DNA from 3 places in the Clostridium gasigenes genome. Region 2 is predicted to be linked to each of the others. Evidence: a T-box and tRNA genes for the amino acid it is inferred to sense, from the RefSeq annotation. Region 2 holds a T-box; the other regions hold tRNA genes.

Region 1 (2,281 bases), 1.9 Mb from region 2:
CAAATTTACAATGGAGGATATATTATGATAAATAAGAGTGATAAAAATAAAGAAATACAAAATAATGGTACTCTTGAGAAGAGATCATTAGATTTTGGGCTTGAATGCGGACCTAGTCCTTCATACGATAGACCTAAAAGGCCGGGCACTATTACAGAAAATAGTAAAAAAAATAAATAACATGGTAAAAGCTGATGAGATACAAGCAATAATAGATGTATTACCAAACATTTTTATTAACTTTGTTCCAGGATATATTTATATTCAAGTACATAGATATGTATTTAATATAAAAGGGGGAGAAATTAAAAATAATATATTTGAATATATTATGTTAAGCTTTATAATTAATTCTATAGCTATATTTTTACTTAACATATTTAATTATTTTTGTAAAACAAATTTTAGTATGATAATGAAATCTGTACAATTAATCATATATATTTTAACAATCACATTAAGTTATCTTGTTTCTATACTTCTAAAATCTGAGTATTGGAGTAAGAAAATGATACAATTAGGTATAAATAGAAATAATTCGAGTAATGTTTTCCGTGAACTTATAGATTATGAGAAGGGGACTTGGGTAAAAATTTATATGAATAAAGAGAAAATTGTATATGATGGAGCACTTATAAAATTTGATTTTAAAGGGAAGTATGAAGAAAGTTTCATAATATTAGAAAATTATGAAACGTATGAATACGGTGATAGTGGACTTCATAAAAAAATGTTTATTGATAAAGGATCAATTAATAGCCATGTTGCTATAAAAGTTAGTGAAATAAGTAGATTAGAAGTAACTTATGAATCTACTAGTAAAAAAATATCTAAAAAATCAGTTAGTTGAGTTAATATAAAATAAATAAATATAAAAAAGAACTCTAGAAATAGGGTTCTCTTTTATATGGATTAGTAGCGTAATTGTAGTGCGACAGGCTGTTAACCTGTGGGTTGAAGGTTCAAATCACTCCTAATCCGCTTAATACACCCTCTTTTTGGTTTGCAACCCTTTTGTGAGTATATTGACAAAATTTAAACTGCTAATTAAAGGATTTAGAACCTCTTTATCGAATGGTAATATTTGAGAGAGGTGAAATGTATTGTGCTAAATGGTTTGAAAAAAGATTTTATTGATAAAACTAATAATAAATCAAAAATAACTTATCAGAGAAAACTTAGTGTTTTTATAGAGTTCCTTGAAAATGAGTGTGGTGTTAGTAGTCAGAATTACAAAGAAACTTTAAAAGGAATAGATGATGATAAGATACTGAAGAGTATAGTATATTATGTTCATAAATACGGGGTAAAATATAAATGTACTATTGATAATTTTTATTCTGTAATTAAACAATTCTTTGCTTATATCGGAAAAGATGAAGGAATCAAAAATAATATTTTTGATAGTAAAATAGAAGTAGTGAAATTGAACAAACAAGTAGATGATAAATGTAAAGAATTGAAATTAAATCAAACTGACTTAAAAGAAATTATGGGTGAAGAAGAGTTTAGTTCATTACTGAAAGCTTGTAATGAGAGTATTAATAAATATAGTGTTTCCAATTATGAAACAGAGAATAGTCATAAAAAAATAGCTGGATTATTTATTTCAGCGGTAATAATTAAATTGGTAATGTACACAGGAATAAAAAATATAGTTATACCAACTATTTTAAAAAATGATTATGATAGTGAATTAAATAAAATATCAATAAATGGAGTTACTTTGGATTTGCCGGACAACTTAGCTTATGATTTAAAGAAGTATGCTGAGCTAAGGTCGGCGATTTTAAGAAAAAATGGAAGATTGACTAATGATAATGAATATAGTCAATTTTTTATTACACAGAAGGGTGAATATATGAGTAAACCAGAATCGTCAGAAATATATAAACTAATGGGTGAAAAATTGGGTACAACTGAGGGGGAGAGTCTTTGTAAGTATGTTATAATGAAGCAAATTGAAGAGGGTATTGAAGTTCTTGATATTATAAATTTGACGAGAAATTCATTTGATGCTTGTATGCATTGTAAAGAAGAGCTCACTTTACTAGTAGATAAACAAAGAAGTGATACTATAACTTTAAAGTTAAGAGGTAGTAAGTTATATAATATACTATAAATTAATTAAACAGGTGGTAAAGTGAAAATACAATTTGAGTTTAATAGTGATGACGAACGTAACAAATGGTTACTTTATCACTATCTTAAAAAATATTATGTAGATGTTGGTTTAAGTGAAATTGATGCTGAAAAGAACACTGATGAAGTGATACTTCAA
Region 2 (2,281 bases):
AGTTAAATATCTTTCGTGCTCTGTTTGTAAATCAATACCCCATTCTACTTTGTAATCAAATTTCTTATCAGTAGCTTTTAATATTTCAACAGCTTCTGTATAAGTAACTTTTGCAAAATCAGAAGATACTACATGGTTTAATCTATCTAATATACCCTTATCTACGAATTGGTTGAAGAAGTCCATTTCTTCTGGACATTCAGCCATAACATAGCTTATAACATATTTCAACATTTCTTCAGAAAGTTCCATATTGTCTTCTAAATCAGCAAATGCTATTTCAGGTTCTACCATCCAAAACTCAGCTGCATGTCTTGCTGTGTTTGAGTTTTCTGCTCTGAAAGTAGGTCCAAAAGTATAAACATTTCTAAATGCTAAAGCAAAACATTCTGCATTTAATTGTCCTGATACTGTAAGGTTAGATTCTTTACCAAAGAAATCTTTGCTATAATCTATAGCGCCTTCCTCAGTTTTTGGCGTTTTATCTAAATCAAGAGTTGTAACCTTGAACATTTCTCCAGCACCTTCACAATCACTACCAGTTAGGATTGGAGTGTGTGTATATACAAATCCTTTTTCTTGAAAGAATTTGTGGATTGCGTAAGCAGCTACAGAACGAACTCTGAACACTGCTGAGAAAGCATTAGTTCTTGGTCTTAAATGAGCTATTGTTCTTAAATATTCAAAGCTATGTCTTTTCTTTTGAAGTGGGTAATCTGATTGTGACATACCTTCAACAATAACTTCTGTAGCTTGAATTTCAAATTGTTGTTTTGAATCCGGAGTAGCTATAAGTGTACCTATAACTGTTAATGATGAGTTTATAGGTAATTTTGATATTTCTTTAAAATTTTCTAATTTGTTATCAAAAACAACTTGAACGTTTTTAAAGAAACTACCGTCGTTAATTTCGATGAATCCAAATGCATTTGAAGCTCTTAGAGTTCTTATCCATCCTGATATTTTGACTTTTTTTGATAAATGTTCTTCAGAATTTCTGTAAAGTGATTTAATTAAAATTACTTTTTCCATAATTGCCTCCTATAAGATATAATAATTTAAAATAAAAAAACCTTTCGCCCAAGGATCACATAGATCCTGGGACGAAAGGTATATTTTTCGCGGTACCACCCAAATTGTCATATTAAAAACATGACCAACTTAAATTGACACAATAATGTCATTCAATTAATAACGGTTTGAATCCGTCTAAGCCTACTTAAGTGAGACTAAAAATTTTAATTTTGTTAGTCGAACTTACACCTTTGACATAAGCAAATGGTGATTCGTTTTTCACTTGTTCGGTTAGAAACTCAGAGATGTTATTCGCTAAAGGCTTCGTATAAGGCTCTCACCAATCCTTACTCGCTAAGACTACTTCCATATAGGTACTCTTCTCTTCATAGTAATAAAAATATAATATTTCTTAAGATTTTACACTACTTCTATAACATTTGCAACTTTTAAACATAATATACTTCTATAATATGTTATTGGAGGGTTATATGACAAAAGAAAATATATTAGAAAAAAAATTTGAAGAATTAGATATTTTAAAAGGAATTTTATCAACTTATCCAAGTGATTATAGAAATAATATAGTAAAGCGAATTGGTGAGGTTAGTGACGAGATAATTAGTTACTTAGCTGTTTCTAAAAGAGCGGTGAAAGAGTTTACTTTAGAGGAAGTAGCTAAATATAATGGCAAGGATGGAATGCCAGCTTATGTTATTATTAATGGAAGTGTTTATGATACAGGTGATGTTGATGTTTGGAAGGGTGGGGTTCATTTTGGAATATTAGCTGGAAGTGATTTAACGGAAGTTTATAATAGTTGTCATTCGGGGAAAAAAGAAATTTTGGGGAAATTAAGACTTGTAGGAACCTTGAAACAATAGATACTTAAAACTAAAAGCGCTTAATGGCGCTTTTAGTTTATTCTTGGCCTGTTTCGTAAGACTTAACAATATTTCCAGGGAAATTGAGCATTACGCAGTCTTTAACGATTTTTTTGTATTCATATTCCAATTCTTCAAATTCAACTTTTATATCATTAGGGCCATTTATATCTAAAATACAATAAGTGGCATTCGGACGACCAATTTTAGGTTTTCCTACACTACCTACATTTACAAAAATCTTTTCATCGAAATTCTTAAGTGAAGGAATATGTGTGTGTGCACATACCAAAACATCAGATGAAAAATCTTTCATAATTTCTTTTGTATTAGGACCATCTTCAAAAAGATATTCATTTATAGAGTTAGGACTTCCATGAACA
Region 3 (2,281 bases), 290 kb from region 2:
TCTCAACTGCAAATCCGGCGAAGTTGTAGTGCGAGTGAAGATGCTCGCTACCCGCGATTGGACGGAAAGACCCCGTAGAGCTTTACTGTAGCTTAGCATTGAATTTCGGTATTGTCTGTACAGGATAGGTGGGAGACTGGGAAGCTAGGGCGTTAGCCTTGGTGGAGTCATCCTTGGGATACCACCCTGACAGTACTGAGGTTCTAACTGGACGCCATGAAACTGGTGACAGGACATTGTTAGGTGGGCAGTTTGACTGGGGCGGTCGCCTCCTAAAAAGTAACGGAGGCGCTCAAAGGTTCCCTCAGAACGGTCGGAAATCGTTCGAAGAGTGCAAAGGCAGAAGGGAGCCTGACTGCGACACCTACAAGTGGAGCAGGGACGAAAGTCGGACTTAGTGATCCGGTGGTACCTCGTGGGAGGGCCATCGCTCAACGGATAAAAGCTACCTCGGGGATAACAGGCTGATCTCCCCCAAGAGTCCACATCGACGGGGAGGTTTGGCACCTCGATGTCGGCTCGTCGCATCCTGGGGCTGTAGTAGGTCCCAAGGGTTGGGCTGTTCGCCCATTAAAGCGGCACGCGAGCTGGGTTCAGAACGTCGTGAGACAGTTCGGTCCCTATCCGTCGCGGGCGTAGGAAATTTGAGAGGAGCTGTCCTTAGTACGAGAGGACCGGGATGGACCGACCTATGGTGCACCAGTTGTTCCGCCAGGAGCATCGCTGGGTAGCTAAGTCGGGACGGGATAAACGCTGAAAGCATCTAAGCGTGAAGCCTCCCTCAAGATGAGATTTCCCATAGCATAAGCTAGTAAGACCCCTTGAAGAACACGAGGTTGATAGGTCAGAGGTGTAAGTATGGCAACATATTTAGCTGACTGATACTAATAGGTCGAGGGCTTGACCAATTTACAATAATTCATGTGCAATTTTCAGAGAACATTCTCTGTATTATAATATTCCGCGATAGCTCAACGGTGGAGCACTCGGCTGTTAACCGATAGGTTGGAGGTTCAAATCCTCTTCGCGGAGCCATTTTATTACTATAGATAATATAGATAAGAATTAAATTCTTGTCTTTTTTTTTGCAAAAAAATATATTAATAATTTATATAAAGATTATTATAAAAATATATGTTAAAATTTACATAAATATGGTATATTAAATTTAAAATGTAACTTATTTGTAGTATTTAGTATTATATTTGTAATCATTTAAAAATAATAGGCATATATAATTATATTAAGATGTTTAATATAAAATAGTATAAGAAAAAAATAGTATAACAAATAAAATAGTATGAGAGAAGTAGGGGTAAAAATGAGAAGTCGTGGAAAGCATAGTAAAAGTATGATAAGAGATAAAAAAATATTCATATTATTAATAGTATTAATAATTGTTTCTTTAGCAGGAGTAACAATGTTTTCAGGTGGATTAAAAGCCAATATAGTTGATGCGAATGCAGAAACTATAGAAACTGAGAATAAAAATACAACAGAAGCAACAGAAGAAATCTCAAAAGAAGTAGTTTTAGATAATTCAGGATATTTACCATTGGAAAAGGATATTAATGCAGATGATGCATCAATAGTATTACCAGAAACTATGCATAAATGGAATTTCAATAGAAAAGATGGAAAGAAAATTGTTTATTTAACATTTGATGATGGGCCATCTACAGAAGTAACTACTCAAATATTAGATATACTTGATAGGAATAGTGTTAAAGCTACATTTTTTGTTCTTGGTAGTTCAATTAAAAGTAATCATAAAGCTCCAAAAATATTAAAGCATATGGCAAAAAGCGGACATGCCATAGCAAATCATGGATATTCACATAAGTATAAAATTTTATATCCAAATGGTGTTATAGATGTAAAAGCATTTATGAATGATATGGATATGAATTTACAGCTTTTAAGAGGTATTTTAGGACGGGATTTTAATACAAGAGTACTTAGAATGCCGGGTGGATATGGGACATGGTATGGGGTTACACCCCTTAACGAAGCTTTAAAAGCAAAAGGATATTATCAAACAGATTGGAATTCACTTAATGGAGATGCTGAAGGTAAACCAAAAAATCCACAGGAATTATTAGAAACTTTAAAGAAAACTATGTCAGATTATGATACGTTAATAGTATTAATGCATGATACTGATGAGAAAAAGAATACTGTAGAATATCTACAAAGTGCAATAAATTATTTAAAATCACAAGGATTTGAATTTAAGACATTAAAATAATAGAGACGCATTTTATGCGTCTCTATTTTAATA

The links. A T-box is a leader RNA that pairs with one kind of tRNA and senses whether it is charged. The one in region 2 lies ahead of asnS (asparagine--tRNA ligase), so its partner is inferred to be a tRNA-Asn.
Region 1: it has a tRNA-Asn gene. The T-box ahead of asnS (asparagine--tRNA ligase) is inferred to sense a tRNA for this amino acid. The anticodon was not compared.
Region 3: it has a tRNA-Asn gene. The T-box ahead of asnS (asparagine--tRNA ligase) is inferred to sense a tRNA for this amino acid. The anticodon was not compared.

What each region holds. Positions count from the first base shown of each region.
Region 1 is NZ_CP071376.1:3,236,079-3,238,359, forward strand. Features, by position in the region: gene J1C67_RS15165 (hypothetical protein) at 25-180, shown strand; gene J1C67_RS15170 (hypothetical protein) at 182-850, shown strand; tRNA gene J1C67_RS15175 (tRNA-Asn) at 910-981, shown strand; gene J1C67_RS15180 (hypothetical protein) at 1,118-2,122, shown strand.
Region 2 is NZ_CP071376.1:1,074,813-1,077,093, reverse strand. Features, by position in the region: gene asnS (asparagine--tRNA ligase) at 1-1,032, opposite strand, end outside; T-box leader at 1,097-1,413, opposite strand; gene J1C67_RS05335 (cytochrome b5 domain-containing protein) at 1,506-1,898, shown strand; gene J1C67_RS05330 (metallophosphoesterase family protein) at 1,936-2,281, opposite strand, start outside.
Region 3 is NZ_CP071376.1:788,791-791,071, reverse strand. Features, by position in the region: rRNA gene J1C67_RS03810 (23S ribosomal RNA) at 1-908, shown strand, start outside; tRNA gene J1C67_RS03805 (tRNA-Asn) at 961-1,035, shown strand; gene J1C67_RS03800 (polysaccharide deacetylase family protein) at 1,301-2,248, shown strand.